Regions from separate parts of the Allobosea sp. LjRoot237 genome, predicted to be linked through region 1. Evidence: riboswitches for the same ligand, from Rfam matches in the RefSeq annotation. Region 1 holds a riboswitch; the other holds the start of a gene.

The links. A riboswitch is a leader RNA that binds a small molecule or an ion and turns the genes downstream of it on or off. The one in region 1 is predicted to bind cobalamin.
Region 2: linked by a shared signal. The riboswitch ahead of ACSQ24_RS27935 (ABC transporter substrate-binding protein) and the one ahead of ACSQ24_RS24195 (CbtB domain-containing protein) in region 1 are both predicted to bind cobalamin.

The regions. Positions count from the first base shown of each region.
Region 1 is NZ_CAXUQP020000001.1:4,976,761-4,983,393, reverse strand. It holds gene cobN (cobaltochelatase subunit CobN) at 1-1,153, opposite strand, end outside; gene cobW (cobalamin biosynthesis protein CobW) at 1,156-2,205, opposite strand; gene ACSQ24_RS24205 (DUF1636 family protein) at 2,202-2,627, opposite strand; gene ACSQ24_RS24200 (CbtA family protein) at 2,676-3,431, opposite strand; gene ACSQ24_RS24195 (CbtB domain-containing protein) at 3,442-3,615, opposite strand; cobalamin riboswitch at 3,654-3,833, opposite strand; gene cobU (bifunctional adenosylcobinamide kinase/adenosylcobinamide-phosphate guanylyltransferase) at 3,955-4,467, shown strand; gene cobO (cob(I)yrinic acid a,c-diamide adenosyltransferase) at 4,480-5,091, shown strand; gene cbiB (adenosylcobinamide-phosphate synthase CbiB) at 5,223-6,206, opposite strand; gene cobD (threonine-phosphate decarboxylase CobD) at 6,205-6,633, shown strand, end outside.
Region 2 is NZ_CAXUQP020000002.1:71,687-78,319, forward strand. It holds gene ACSQ24_RS27930 (FecCD family ABC transporter permease) at 1-402, opposite strand, end outside; gene ACSQ24_RS27935 (ABC transporter substrate-binding protein) at 399-1,415, opposite strand; cobalamin riboswitch at 1,639-1,948, opposite strand; gene ACSQ24_RS27940 (mandelate racemase/muconate lactonizing enzyme family protein) at 1,978-3,156, opposite strand; gene ACSQ24_RS27945 (M81 family metallopeptidase) at 3,168-4,655, opposite strand; gene ACSQ24_RS27950 (ABC transporter permease) at 4,672-5,523, opposite strand; gene ACSQ24_RS27955 (ABC transporter permease) at 5,520-6,464, opposite strand.

The DNA of each region.
Region 1 (6,633 bases):
GGCTGGTCGCGGGGTCGGCGATCTCCTCCTTGAAGGCGACCGGGATGGCGCCGAGCCGGCCGTCGAATTCCGGCAGCGCCGCCTGCATGGAAAGGTCGGCGGCGGAAAGCCCGCGCGGCGACGCCTCCCATGCCTCGCGCGCGCTGCCGACCGGCACGGCTTGCAGGATCGGGCAATCGGCCGCGTCGAGGACGAAATTGGCGCCGTCGCGGGCGGAAAAGGCGGTAGTGGTGACGATCAGCGCCGGCTTCCGCATCGCGATCAGGGCGGAGAGTTCGGCAGCGACGCTTGCGTCCTTGAGACTGGTCAGGGCGAGCGGCAGGGGACTGAGGCCACGCGCGGCGAGAGCCACCGCGATCGCCTCGACCATCGCCGTATCCCCGGCGGCGACGCCGGAGCGATAGACGAGGATGGGGACGAGCGGTGCGTCTGCCGGCAGAGCGGCGAGCGCCTCGCGCCAGGGTAGGGGGGTGGCGTTGGGGCCAAGAGCGAAGAGGGTTGGGAGTGGGATGGGGGTGAGGTCGCGCTGGCCCTCATCCCCCTGCCGGGACCTTCTCCCCCGAGGGGAGAAGGTGGCTGTTAGCGACGCTGGCTCGCCCTTGCTCGTTGGCTCATCCTTCTCCCCTCGGGGGAGAAGGTGGCCCGGCGAAGCCGGGTCGGATGAGGGCAGCGCCGCGAGATAGCCGTCCACCCGCCCCAGCAGCCGCCGCATATTCTCGGCGCCGCCGCCGGCATGGAAATAGCCGAGCAGCTCCGCCGCGAACGCCGCCGGCACCGTGCCGTAGCCGGCAAGCCGTTCATCCTCGCGGTCGTCGCCGGGCAGCACCGCCAGCGCGACGCCATGCTGCCGGCAGGCGCTGGCGATCTGCTCGACGCCGTAGCGGAGATAGTCGAGCCCGCCGAGACAGCGCAGCAGCACGAAGCGCGAGTTGGCGAGCGTCTTCTCGATCAGAAGGTCGATCGAGAGCGGATGCCTGAAGCGCCGGAGCGGAACGAGGCGGAAGTCGAGTTCGCTACCGGGTGCGGCCGCCGCCAGCGCCGAGAGGTCGCTGTCGCTGAAGGAGAGGACGAGGAGATCTCCCGGCGGCAGAGCGAGGTCGACGGCGTCTTCGCCGTCGTCGAGCCTCACCTCGCTGGTCGGGAGAAGGTGCACCGTCAGCCGGCGAGCGCCGCTTCCACCGCGGCGCGGTCGAAGCCTTTGAGGCCGATCACCACGAGCCGGCCGTCGCGCGCCTCGTCTGCGCCCCAGGCCCGGTCGTAATGATGACCGACGCGCCGGCCGACGCCCTGCACCACGAGCCGCATCGGCTTGCCGGGGATGCCGGCGAAGCCCTTGAGGCGTAGCACGCCCTCGGCCTCGGCCGCCTTGGCGACGCGGGCGACGAGTTCTTCTGGCGAGGTCGCCTGCGGCAGCGGCAGCGCGACGCTGTCGAAATCGTCATGGTCGTGATCCTCGCCCTCGCCATGATGCGAAGGGCGCGCGGCGAGATCGGCCTCGGCCGCGGCCCCGAGGCCGATGATCAGGGCCGGCTCGACCTTGCCATGGGCCGTCTCGACCACCTTGATCGCCTTGGGCAGATGCTGGGCGATCTCTGCCTTGACCCGCTCGCGGCCGGCGGCGTCGACGAGGTCGCTCTTGTTGAGCAGGATCAGGTCGGCGCAGAGAATCTGATCCTCGAACACCTCTTCCAGCGGGTTGTCGTGGTCGACGGCCTGGTCCTGCGCTGCCTGGGCTTTCAGAGCCTCGGGATCATCAGCGAACTGGCCCTCGGCCACCGCCGGCCCGTCGACCACGGCGATGACGCCGTCGACGGTGACTCGGCTGCGGATCGCCGGCCAGTTGAAGGCCTTGACCAGCGGCTTCGGCAGGGCAAGGCCGGAGGTCTCGATCAGGATGTGCTGCGGCGGGTTCGGCCGGTTCAGCAGCTTCTCCAGCGCCGGGACGAAATCGTCGGCGACGGTGCAGCAGATGCAGCCATTCGGCAGTTCGACGATGTCGTTCTGTGTACAGCCCTCGATGCCACAGCCGGCGATGAAGGAACCGTCGAAGCCGAGATCGCCGAACTCGTTGACCAGCACGGCGAGGCGCTTGCCGCCGGCATTCTCGAGCAGATGGCGCACGAGTGTGGTCTTACCAGCGCCGAGGAAGCCGGTGATGATCGTGCACGGCACCTTGCCGAGCGTCGTGGTCTGGGGAGCGTTCATTGATCTGATCCTTGCAGGCGCGGCAGGGGAGGCACGCGCGCGACCACGCCCTTGCGAAACGAGACGGGTCTTTCTTTCCAGGGAACGATGCCGTTGGCGCTGGCGGCAAAGCTCTCCGCCGCGCCGACGATCTCGTCGAGATGAAGACCGGCGTCGAGATCACCGATCAGATAGGTCCATTTGCCGTCGGCCGCGAGCGCGATGGTGCAGGGCCGCTTGCAGACGGCGAGGCACTCGACCGGGATGACGGCGATGCCGCTGCCGGCCATGCGCTCGGAGAGCGCCGTCGCGAGGCCGATGCCGGGCTGGTCGTAACCCTCCGGCAGGTCCTCGCGCTGGCGCCGGCAGACGGTGCAGACATGGATGGTGCAGCCCGGCTCTTGCCGAGCTTCCGTCGCGAGGGCGAGATCGCCTTCGAGCATCGAAACGCCTCCTTGGATTGGCGCGGCCACAACCGGCCGCGCGAGGCGTCAGGCCACCGCAGCTGCGGCGCTACGGCGCGAAAGCCACGGCCAGAGCACACCGACGGCAAAGCCGGTGGCGAGCCAGAGCGCGGCCTGGATGGCGAGCGAGAGCGCGGCGAAATGCGCGGCGATCTCGGCCGGTACCTTGCTCTCCGGCGCGGCCGGGTGCGGCGCGCCGATCAGATGCGGCAGCAGCAGTGCCAGCACGGCGAGCGCCCGGGCCCAGGAGGCTTCGACCCGCAGGAACACGAAGAGCGCGCCGGCAGTGACCACGGCCGTCAGCAGCCACCAGAGCTGGCGTTGCTGCAGCTCGGCTGCGGCGGAGCCCGGTAGCTCAGGCGCCAGCCCCATCGCCGGAGCGAGCCCGAAGGCGAGGAAACCGCATATCGCCCAGGCGAGCGCCCGGCGCTGATCGATCTGTTCGTTCGCGGCGATCATCCCGGCGAGCAGCAGCGCAGCGAAGCCGATCGCGGTGGCGATCGTCACCAGGCTGGTGAAGGCGGTGCGCTGCAGGCCGTCCTGCGGCTTCCATTCGTGCTCGCCAGTGTGTTCCGCCCCGGCTTTCGGGTCGTTATGGGCGAGAATGATGCGGGCGTCGCCGGTGAAGGCGGCCTGCATCGGTGCGCCTTGCATGCGCAGCGCCGCCTCATAGGTCTCGGCCTTGAGGATCAGCGGGGTGGTGGTGACGTGCTGGAGTGCCGAGATCAGCAGCCCAGCCAAGAGCCCGGCCAGGATGCTGACCGTGAGAACACGCGTGACCATGTGCTTCCCCTCAATGGCAGGGGAAGGCGAGGCCGTGACGCGTGTCGTGCGCCGCGTTGTGGACGTTGGACGAGGCGGCGAAGCCGACGGTGTAGATCAGCACGAAGCCGAGGATCAGCGCGGCGGCAACGGCTTTCGCCCGTTCGGAGACGCTGGCCTGGCTGGTGACGGTAGCCGTATTCATCTTGGTTCACTTCCTGGCCACCCCACCGGCAGCCTGTTGGACGACATCGAACGACGGCAGGTCTCCTGGCTCACGGCTTGGTGTCCTGCTCCGCCTTCCCGGGAAACCCAGTGGCCGATGGCGCAGGACGCGCCGCTTACAGTTGCGGGGGCAGCCGCGGCATCGCACCGCGTTCCCTTTTCACCTCGTCACCGAGGCACCGTCAGGGATGATCATTAGCCATCGGGCAGGCACTGTGCAATGCAGTCACGTCATTCTCGGCCGGATCGAAGCGGAGGGCCGAGAATCTCCTGAAAGAGATGCTCGGGTCGAGCCTGAGCATGACGCGGAGACTGCGCCATGACCCTCCCCCCGCTCACCCTCGTCCTCGGCGGCGCCCGTTCCGGCAAGAGCCGCCATGCCGAGGCGCTGATCGAGGCGCTGCCAGGCCCCTGGACCTATATCGCTACGGCTCAGGCTTATGACGACGAGATGCGTGCCCGCATCGCCGAGCACCGCGCCCGCCGTTCCCGCGATTGGCAAACGGTCGACGCTCCGGTCGCCCTGCCCGAGGCGATCCGCAATGCCCGGGCGGGGCAACCCATCCTGGTCGATTGCCTGACGCTCTGGCTGACCAATCTCTTGCTCGCCGAGCGCGATATCGCGATCGCGACCGGCGAGCTCGTCGCAGCCTGCCGCGAGGCGACGGCACCGGTCGTGCTGGTCTCGAACGAGGTCGGCCTCGGCATCGTGCCGGACAATGCGCTTGCCCGGCGCTTCCGCGACGAAGCCGGCCGCCTGCATCAGCGCCTTGCGGCGCAGGCCGGACGCGTGGTCTTCATGGTCGCCGGATTGCCGACGCAGGTGAAGTAGAAGAGCGACATGATGACGGACGAGGCTGAGGACGCTGCCCGCCACAAGGCGAAGATGGCCAAGCGCAAGGCGGTGCAGGATGCCGAGGTCGCCAGCAAGACGCGCGAAAAGGGCCTGCTGATCGTCAACACCGGCCCCGGCAAAGGCAAGTCGACAGCCGCCTTCGGACTGATCCTGCGCGCGCTCGGCCATGGCTGGCGCATCGGTGTCGTGCAGTTCATCAAGGGCGCCTGGTCGACCGGCGAGCGCAAGGCGCTGGATGCCTTCGGCGACCAGGTTTCCTGGCATTCGATGGGCGAGGGCTTCACCTGGGAGACGCAGGACAAGGCCCGCGACATCGTCGCCGCGACTCGCGCTTTCGAGAAAGCGAAGGAGCTGATGTCCGATGACAGCATCCGGCTGCTGGTGCTCGACGAGCTCAACATCGCGCTCCGCTACGACTACCTGCCACTCGCAGACGTGGTCGCGGTGCTGCAGGGGCGCCGGACCGACCTGCACATCGTCGTCACCGGCCGTAACGCCAAGCCGGAACTCATCGAAGCGGCCGACCTCGTCACCGAGATGACCTTGATCAAGCACCACTTTGCCGCCGGCGTGAAGGCGCAGGAGGGGATCGAGTTCTGAAGCTGATTCCAGATAACCCGGGTCATCCCGGACGGAGCGAAGCGGAGATCCGGGATCCATTCCGGAGCCTTCCCGAAAGAGGTTCCGGAATGGGTCCCGGGTCTCCCTCCGATCGCCCGGGACGACAGTCCTCAGGGCATCGTCAGGGCAAAAATCGTCCCGATACCTGCAAGTCCCCAGAGCAGCAGGCAGGCTTGCCGGTAGAGGCGCAGCGCCCGCCTGATATCCGCGGCCGTCGCCTCGGCGCGGCCATCGCCCATCCAGCCATCGTCGACCCTGACAGCGCCATAGACGCGTGGTCCAGCCAATCGCAGCCCGAGCGCTCCGGCCATCGCCGCCTCCGGCCAGCCGGCATTGGGCGATCGGTGGTGCCCGGCGTCGCGACGCACAGCGCGCCAGGCCGCGCCGGCATCGGCCTGCCGGTCGAGCACCGCGGCAACAGTCAGCAGCAGCGCGGTCAGCCGCGAAGCGGGTAAATTGACGAGGTCGTCGAGCCGCGCCGCGGCCCAGCCGAAGGCGAGATGGCGCGGTGATTTGTGGCCGATCATCGAATCGGCGGTGTTGATCGCCTTGTAGAGCGCCCCGCCCGGCAGGCCGCCTGCGCCAAGCCAGAAGGCCGGCGCCACCACTCCGTCGGAAAAGTTCTCGGCGAGGCTCTCGATCGCGGCGCGCGCCACGCCGGCTTCATCGAGGCTCTCCGGGTCGCGGCCGACGATCATCGCGACGGCCTTGCGTCCACCGGCGAGCCCGCCTTGCTCCAGTCCTGCGGCGACATCGGCGACATGGTCATGAAGGCTGCGCTGGGCCAGCAGTGTCGAGGCCAGCAGCGCCAGCGGCAGCGCGGCGAACGCGCCAGCAAGGCGGCAGAGCCCGACAAGAGCAAGCGAGGCAGCAAGGGTCACGCCGAGCAGGATCGATAACGCCGCGACGCCGGCCAGCCGCCGCATCGCGAAGCTCGCAGTCTCGCGGTTGAGGTTGCGGTCGAGCCAGCCGATCAGCGCGCCGATCCAGGTGACGGGATGGCCGATCCATGCGAACAGGCCCGCCGGATAGCCGATCGCCGCCTCGATCACGAGGGCGGCGAGGAGCAGCGGCAGGCTTTCGGAGAGCGACATGGCGGCCGAGGAGACGAAGGAAGCGATCTGGCACGGCGGCGATCTCGCCATGGCCAAGGCGCTGTTCCCGCAGGCGCCAAAACCCTGGATCGATCTCTCGACCGGTATCAATCCGATCCCCTATCCGCTTCCGGAGCTGCCGTTAAGCCTGTGGCAGCGCCTGCCGGGCAAAGCCGAGGAGGCGGCGCTGCTGGCGGCGGCCCGCAAGGCCTATCGCATTCGGGCCGAAAGCGGCCTCGTCGCTGCGCCCGGTACGCAGATTCTGATCGAATTGCTGCCGCGTCTGGTTCCGGCCGCCAGGGTCGCCGTGCTCGGGCCGACCTATGGCGAGCACGCGCCGGCCTGGCGCAAGGCGGGGGCTGAGGTGCGCGAGATCGCTGACCTCGCCGACGCCGGCGATGCCAATGTCCTCGTGCTGGTCAATCCG
Region 2 (6,633 bases), on a different contig from region 1:
CGAGACCGTCAGCGCCGTGCCGCCGATGCCGACGCCGAGGATCAGCACCGCGACGGCGCCGGTCGAGGCGCCGGCCGAGATGCCCAGCACATAAGGTTCCGCCAGCGGATTGCGCAGCAGCGCCTGCAGGATCGCGCCCGAAAGCGCCAGAGCCCCACCGCATAAGCCCGCCATCAGCGCCCGGCTCAGGCGATAATCGAAGATCACGCCCTGCTGGATCGCGCTGACCGGGAAATCGAGGTCGAACAGCCCGTTGCCGAGCGCCCGCAGCGCCGTCTCCAGCGGGATGCGCATCTCGCCGATCGTCACCGCCAGCGCCACCGAGACGGTGAGCGCCAGCAGGGACGCCAGCGCGATGGCGATTCGCGCCGGCCAGTTGGGGCCGTAGACGGCGTGGCTCAAGGAGAAAGGCCGAAGCCGGCGATTGCCTTGGCGAGTGTCTCGATGCCATCGACCGTGTCGAGACCGGCGCGGGTCGCACCGACATCCATAATGACGACGCGGCTGTTCTTCACCGCATCGAGCTTGCTGGCGACGGGATCGGTCTTCAGGAAGTCGAGCTTCTTCTCGATATCGTCAGCCGGAAAGCGGCGGCGCTCCATCTTCACCGTGACGATTACAGCGGGGTTGGCGGCGGCGATGCTCTCCCAGCCGACCAGCGGCCATTCCTCATTGGTGCTGATGATGTTGCGGGCGCCGAGCTTCGACAGGATATAGGCGGGCACGCCGTTCTTGCCGGCCATGAAGCCGTCGCCCTTGATGTCCTTGCTGGAGAACCAGACCACGACCGGCACGTCCTTGGCCTTGACGTTCGCCACCGCCTGGACCGCCTTCTCCTCGCGCGCCTTGAGCTCGGCCACGAGTTTATCGGCCCGATCGGCAACGTCGAAGATCTGCCCGAACTCGCGGATGTTGCGATAGACCAGCTCCATCGTGAACATCTGCGTCCGCACACCGTCGCCGGCGCCGGAATTGTCCTTGCCGACACAATCGGTCGGCGAGACATAGGTCGGCACCTTCACCTTGGCGAACTGGTCGCGCTTGCCGACGATGCCGTTGGGTCCGACATGCCACTCGAACATCGCAGTGACGAGATCGGGCTCCTGCGCCAGCACCGCCTCGAAGCTCGGATCATTGTCGGCGAGACGCTTCACCTTGGCGTTGACCGCCTCATAGGGCTTGGCGACGGGCGAGAACCAGACTGCGGTGCCGACGACACGGTCGCCGAGACCGAGCGCGTAGAGAATCTCCGCCTGCGTCTGGCCGATCGCGACGACGCGCTTGGGCGGCGCGGCGAAGGTCACGCTCTCGCGACAGTTCTCCAGCGTCAGCGGATACTGCGTCGGCGCGGCAGAGGCTGCGCCCACAAGTAGGGTGCCGAGGAGTGCCGCGGCCGGCAATCGAAGACAGCGAATGGTCGGCACAGGAGCAACCTTAGATGTAACAATGTTGCATCCCTGATAGGATTGGCTGCACGCAGCCGTCAAGCTCTGCGCGGTCGCGCGCATGGCGGTCGTCATGAACATGGGCTTCATCGCTCCCCGAGATGACGGATGGGAGCTGCGCAGGGGATGTGGACAGATGGCGGTCTCGGACGACCGCCACCGATGCACACCTCCGGGACACCCCGCCCGAAAGACGTCTTCAACGATCGGGGCAGGTCTCCTGGCTCGCGGGTCGACGCTGACTCCGCCCGGCCTTCCCGGCGCGCTAGGCGCCAGTGGACGATGGACGGAGGGCTCGCCGCTTACAGTTGCGGGGGCAGCCTCGGCTTTGGCCACAGATCGCCATGTGTCCTATCGGACGCAGAATGGCGATCTATCTCTTTGTCGAGGCATCGGATTCACCCGAAAAGTGGATTCCACTTTTCGGTCCGATGCCCAGCGCCTCACCGAATTCCCTCTTAGCTCCGGAAGCAACCCGGAGAACCTCGATCGCGCCCACCCTATAAGGCGGCGCTACATCGTCAAGCACCGTTCAGAGGCTAGGCGTGCTATAGAGCCGCTTGCCTTGGACCGAGATCTCGACCTCCTGAAGGTAGCTTTTCAGCGCTGTCGTCGCGACCTCGATGCCGAGGCCCGGCGCATCCGGCGCCGCGACCTGCCCGTGAGCGTCGCGCTCCAGATGATTGGCGGAGATCGCCGTGGCGAGCGGCTTCGGCATCACCGGATATTCGCAGATCTCGTGATCGACGAGGCCGGCATAGGGTTGCAGCGAGGCCGAGAGGGCGAGATGCGAGGTGAAGGTGTGATTGACGAAAGTCACGCCCTTCACCACCGCATAATCGGCCACCGCCTTCGAGGGACCGATTCCGCCGATCCGGCCGCAATCGATCTGGACATAGCCGATGCCGCCATAGTCGATCAGCTGCTTGGCCATCGATTCATTGTGGGCGCCCTCGCCGCCAGCCAGACGTACTTTTGGGCTGCGCCTGGCGAGTGCGCCATAGGCGTCGAGCGCGCTGGCGTGAAAGGGTTCCTCGAACCAGAGGACCTCAGCCTTTTCCATTGCCGGCAAGCGGGCGGCCGCGCGTTCGACATCCTCGATGAAGATCTGGCCGGTATCGACCAGCAGGATCCCGTCCGCTCCCAGCCCCTCCCGCGCCGCGACAAAATGCTCGGCATCGGCCTCGACGCTGCCGCGGCCGATCGGCCCCCAGCCGAACTTGGCGGCGCGGAAACTCCGCTTCCTGGCATCGCGGGCGCGCTCGAGCGTCTCCTGCGCCGTGTCGCCGAACAGCACCGAGGCATAGGGCGTCTTGGGATGGCTCTGGCGATAGCCGAGCAGGCGCCAGACCGGCTCGGAACGCAATTTGCCGAGAATGTCCCACAATGCCATCTCGACGCCGGAGAAGGTATGCGGCGCCTGCAGCAGGTCCATCGAGTTGTAGGCGACCGCGGCAGCAATACGGGCGATGTCCTCGGGGCCCTCCAGCCTCTGGCCAAGGACGGAATCGGCGACGGGCCGGCAGACCCCGTGCGACATCGGGCAGATAAAAGCGGCGATCGACGGCAGCGGCGCCGCCTCGCATTCGCCCCAGCCGACATGGCCGCCGGCGGCGACCCGCACCAAGAGCGCGTCCTGGCTGCCATCGGCCTCGTCGGTGACGACGGGCATGGCGAGGTAGAAGAAGTCGACAGCCTCGATCCTGGGCACGGGCCTGGTCCTCACAGTTCGTAGATCGTCGCGCGCGGCGCGAAGGTGACGTTGTCGTCGAGCGGATAGACGGGACGGGCGCAGATGCGGTGCCCGAGACTCCGGAGGTTCGCCGAGGTCGCACCGGGCGCGTCGACGTTGAAATTGCGCGCGCACCACTGGTCGAACATGTGGAATTCGGTGTGCGGCGACTTCACCACGATCAGGTCGAAATCCTCCGGATCGAGCCCATTGGCGTAGTACATCGCCCGGTCGAACAGGCTGACCGAGCGGCTCATCACGACGACGGTGACGTTGTCGTAAGTCAGCACCGCGGTCGGGCCGGCCCGAAGCGGCGCCTTCATCGTCTCGAGCGAGGCTTCGCCGTCCGAGAGCAGCTTGACCGTTGCGGTCACCTGCAGCGGCGGGAACCGGGCCGGGTCGATCGAGCCGCCGAGCGTCAGCGAGAGGCTCGCTCCGACTCCCGCCGCATGCGCCGCGGCCGCAGCCGCCGCATCGACGATCTGCGCCAGCACCCGCTTGCGGTAGCCGGCCTCACGCAACGCCACGAGGATTGCGTTGCTGTCGCCCGACGCTCCCGAAGAGGTGGCGTCGGCGGCGTCGGTGAAGATCACTGGCCCGTCGATGCTGCGCGCCTGGGCGATGGCGCGACCCAGCGGCACGAGCTTGCCCTGCATGCGAAAGCGCAATGGCCAAAACTCCTGCGCCAGCTTTGTCGCTTCCCGCTCGGCGGTCGCCGGGTCGCCATCGGTCAGGATCAGGACCTGCGAACAGAGCTCCGGCACGTCGGTGAAGGGGTTACCGATCATGATGCCGGCCGCGAGCGCCCGCCCCTCTTCCTCAAGACGGCGGCATTCGGCGAGCAGTTCGCCATAGCAGCCTGTCTTGGTGATGAGCTCATCGCCCCGGACCAGCGCCGGAATGACGACGCGTGCCGCGACCGGCCTGACCCCGCCAGCCATCAGCTTCAGCAGCAGTTCGGCCGCGCGTCGGCCGGTGTCGGCGAAGTCGACATGCGGATAGGTCCAGTAGATCGCAAAGCCGTCGACCTGGCGCAGCATGCGGCCGGTCAGGATGCCGTGCAGGTCGAGCGAGATGACGATCGGCATCTCCGGCCCGACACGCTCGCGCAGCTTCTCCAGCAGATAGCCTTCCGGATCGAGCTCACCATCGGCACCCATCGCGCCATGCAGCGAGACATAGATGCCGTCGATGCCATCGAGTTTGGCGAAGATCGCCGCCAGGACCTCCTCGGAGAGCCTCTTCCAGCCTTCCGCCGAGAGCAGGCCGGCGCTGCCGGCGCGCGCGCAGATCGTCGGCACGATCTCAATGTCGGGCCGTGCCTCGAACACCGCGAGCGCGCCGCCGAGCTCCTGGTTCTGGCCGCGCTGCTCGTAGAGCTCCTCGCCGTTGCGGATCAGGAAGTTGTCGTAGTGCGACGGCAGCGGATTGAAGGATGAGATCTCCTGTTTGCAGTCGGCGATCAGGATGCGTTTCATCGCAGGCTCCGGCGGGTCAGAATTTCAGGCGGGGATCGAGCACGTCGCGCAGGCCGTCACCGAGCAGGTTGAGGCCGAGCACGCAGACGATGATGGCGAGGCCCGGAAACACCGTGATCCACGGCGCTTCGCGCATGAAATCGCGACCCTGGGCGATGATCGAGCCGAAGGACGCGGCCGGCGGCGGCGGCCCGGCGCCGACGAAGGACAGCGCCGCCTCGGCCAGCACCGCGATGGCGAAGACATAGGTCAACCGCACGATCAGCGGCCCGGCGGCATTGCGCAGCACATGCTTGAACAGGATGGTCATTTCGCCGGCGCCGATCGCACGCGCGGCCGAGACATAGTCCAGCTCGCGCTCCAGCAGCACCGAGGCGCGCACGATCCGGGCGGTGTGCGGCGTCGTGGCGATGGCGAGCGCGATCACGACATTGGTCAGCGACGCGCCAAGCACGGCCGAGACCACCATGGCGAGCACGATCGAGGGGAACGCCATCAGCGCGTCCATCACCCGCATGATCGGCTGGTCGAGGCGCGGGAAGAAGCCGGCGACCGCGCCGCTCAGCGTCCCCGCGATGCCGGCGAGGATGGCGGTGAGGGCACCGATGGCGAGCGAGATGCGAGCCCCGATCATCACGCGCGAGAGGATGTCGCGGCCGAAATGGTCGGTGCCGAACCAGTGGACGGCATCCGGCGCCACCAGCCGGGCGCGGACATTGCTGCGCAGCGGATCGAAGGGTGAGAGCAGGCCGGCGGCGAGCGCGACCAGCACCATGGCGAGGATCAGCACGCCGCCGATCATGAAGGAGCGGTGGCGCAGCAGGCGTCGCCACGCAGCGCGGCCGACAAGCGGTTCGCCCGCGCTCATGCCAGTCTCACCCGCGGATCGACGACGGCGTAGAGGACATCGACCACGAGATTGATCGAGAGATAGACGACCGCGAGGAACAGAAGCCCGCCCTGCAGCACCGGAAAATCGCGCGCGGCGATGGCGCCGACGATCAGGCGGCCGATCCCCGGGATCGAGAAGACCTGCTCGACGATGACGGCGCCGCCGAGCAACGCGCCGGAGACGATGCCGATCACGGTGAGAATCGGGATCAGGGCATTAGGTAAGGCATGCCGCAGCACGACCCGCAGCTTCGCGAGGCCTTTGGCGTCGGCGGTGCGGACATAATCCTGCCCGAGCGTGTCGAGCATCGAGGCGCGCGCCATCCGGGCGATGAAGCCGACCTGGACGAGGCCGAGCGTCAGTGCCGGCAGGATCATGCAGCGCAGCCACTCACTGGGCGATTGCGTGAAGGCTGTGAAGCCGCCGCTCGGCAGCCAGCCAAGCGAGACCGCGAAGACGAGGACCATCACCAGGCCGAGCCAGAAATCGGGAACCGACAATCCGAGCAGCGCCGCCGTCATCACCGCCTGGTCGGGCCAGCGGTTGTGGTTGACGGCGGCGACGAGGCCGGCGGTGACGCCGACCACGACCGCGAAGGCGAGCGCGAGCGCCGCCAGCGCCAGCGTCACCGGCAGGCGCTCGATCAGGGCTGCGCTGACCGAGCGGTTGAGCAGGATCGACTGGCCGAGATCGCCGCTCAGAATCCGCCCGTACCAGCCGATCATCTGCTGCGGCAGCGACAGGTCGAGCCCGAGCGCGCTGCGCAGCGTGGCGATCTGTGCCGGCGTCGCCGAGGCGTCGAGAAAGGCCGCCGCCGGATCGCCCGGCACCAGCCAGATCAGCGCAAAGGACATCAGCGACACCAGCGCGAGCACGACGAAGGCGCCCGCCAGGCGGCGGATCAGGAAGCTTCCCATGCCGCCCTTCCTTTGAGAGTTGGCTGATAACAGAGATAAACGCGCGTCATCCCGGGCGACCGGAGGGAGACCCGGGATCCATTCCTGAGCATTTCCGATGAAGGTTCGGGCATGGATCCCGGCTCTTCGCTACGCTCCGGCCGGGATGACTAGGCGTTCCTGGCAGTGG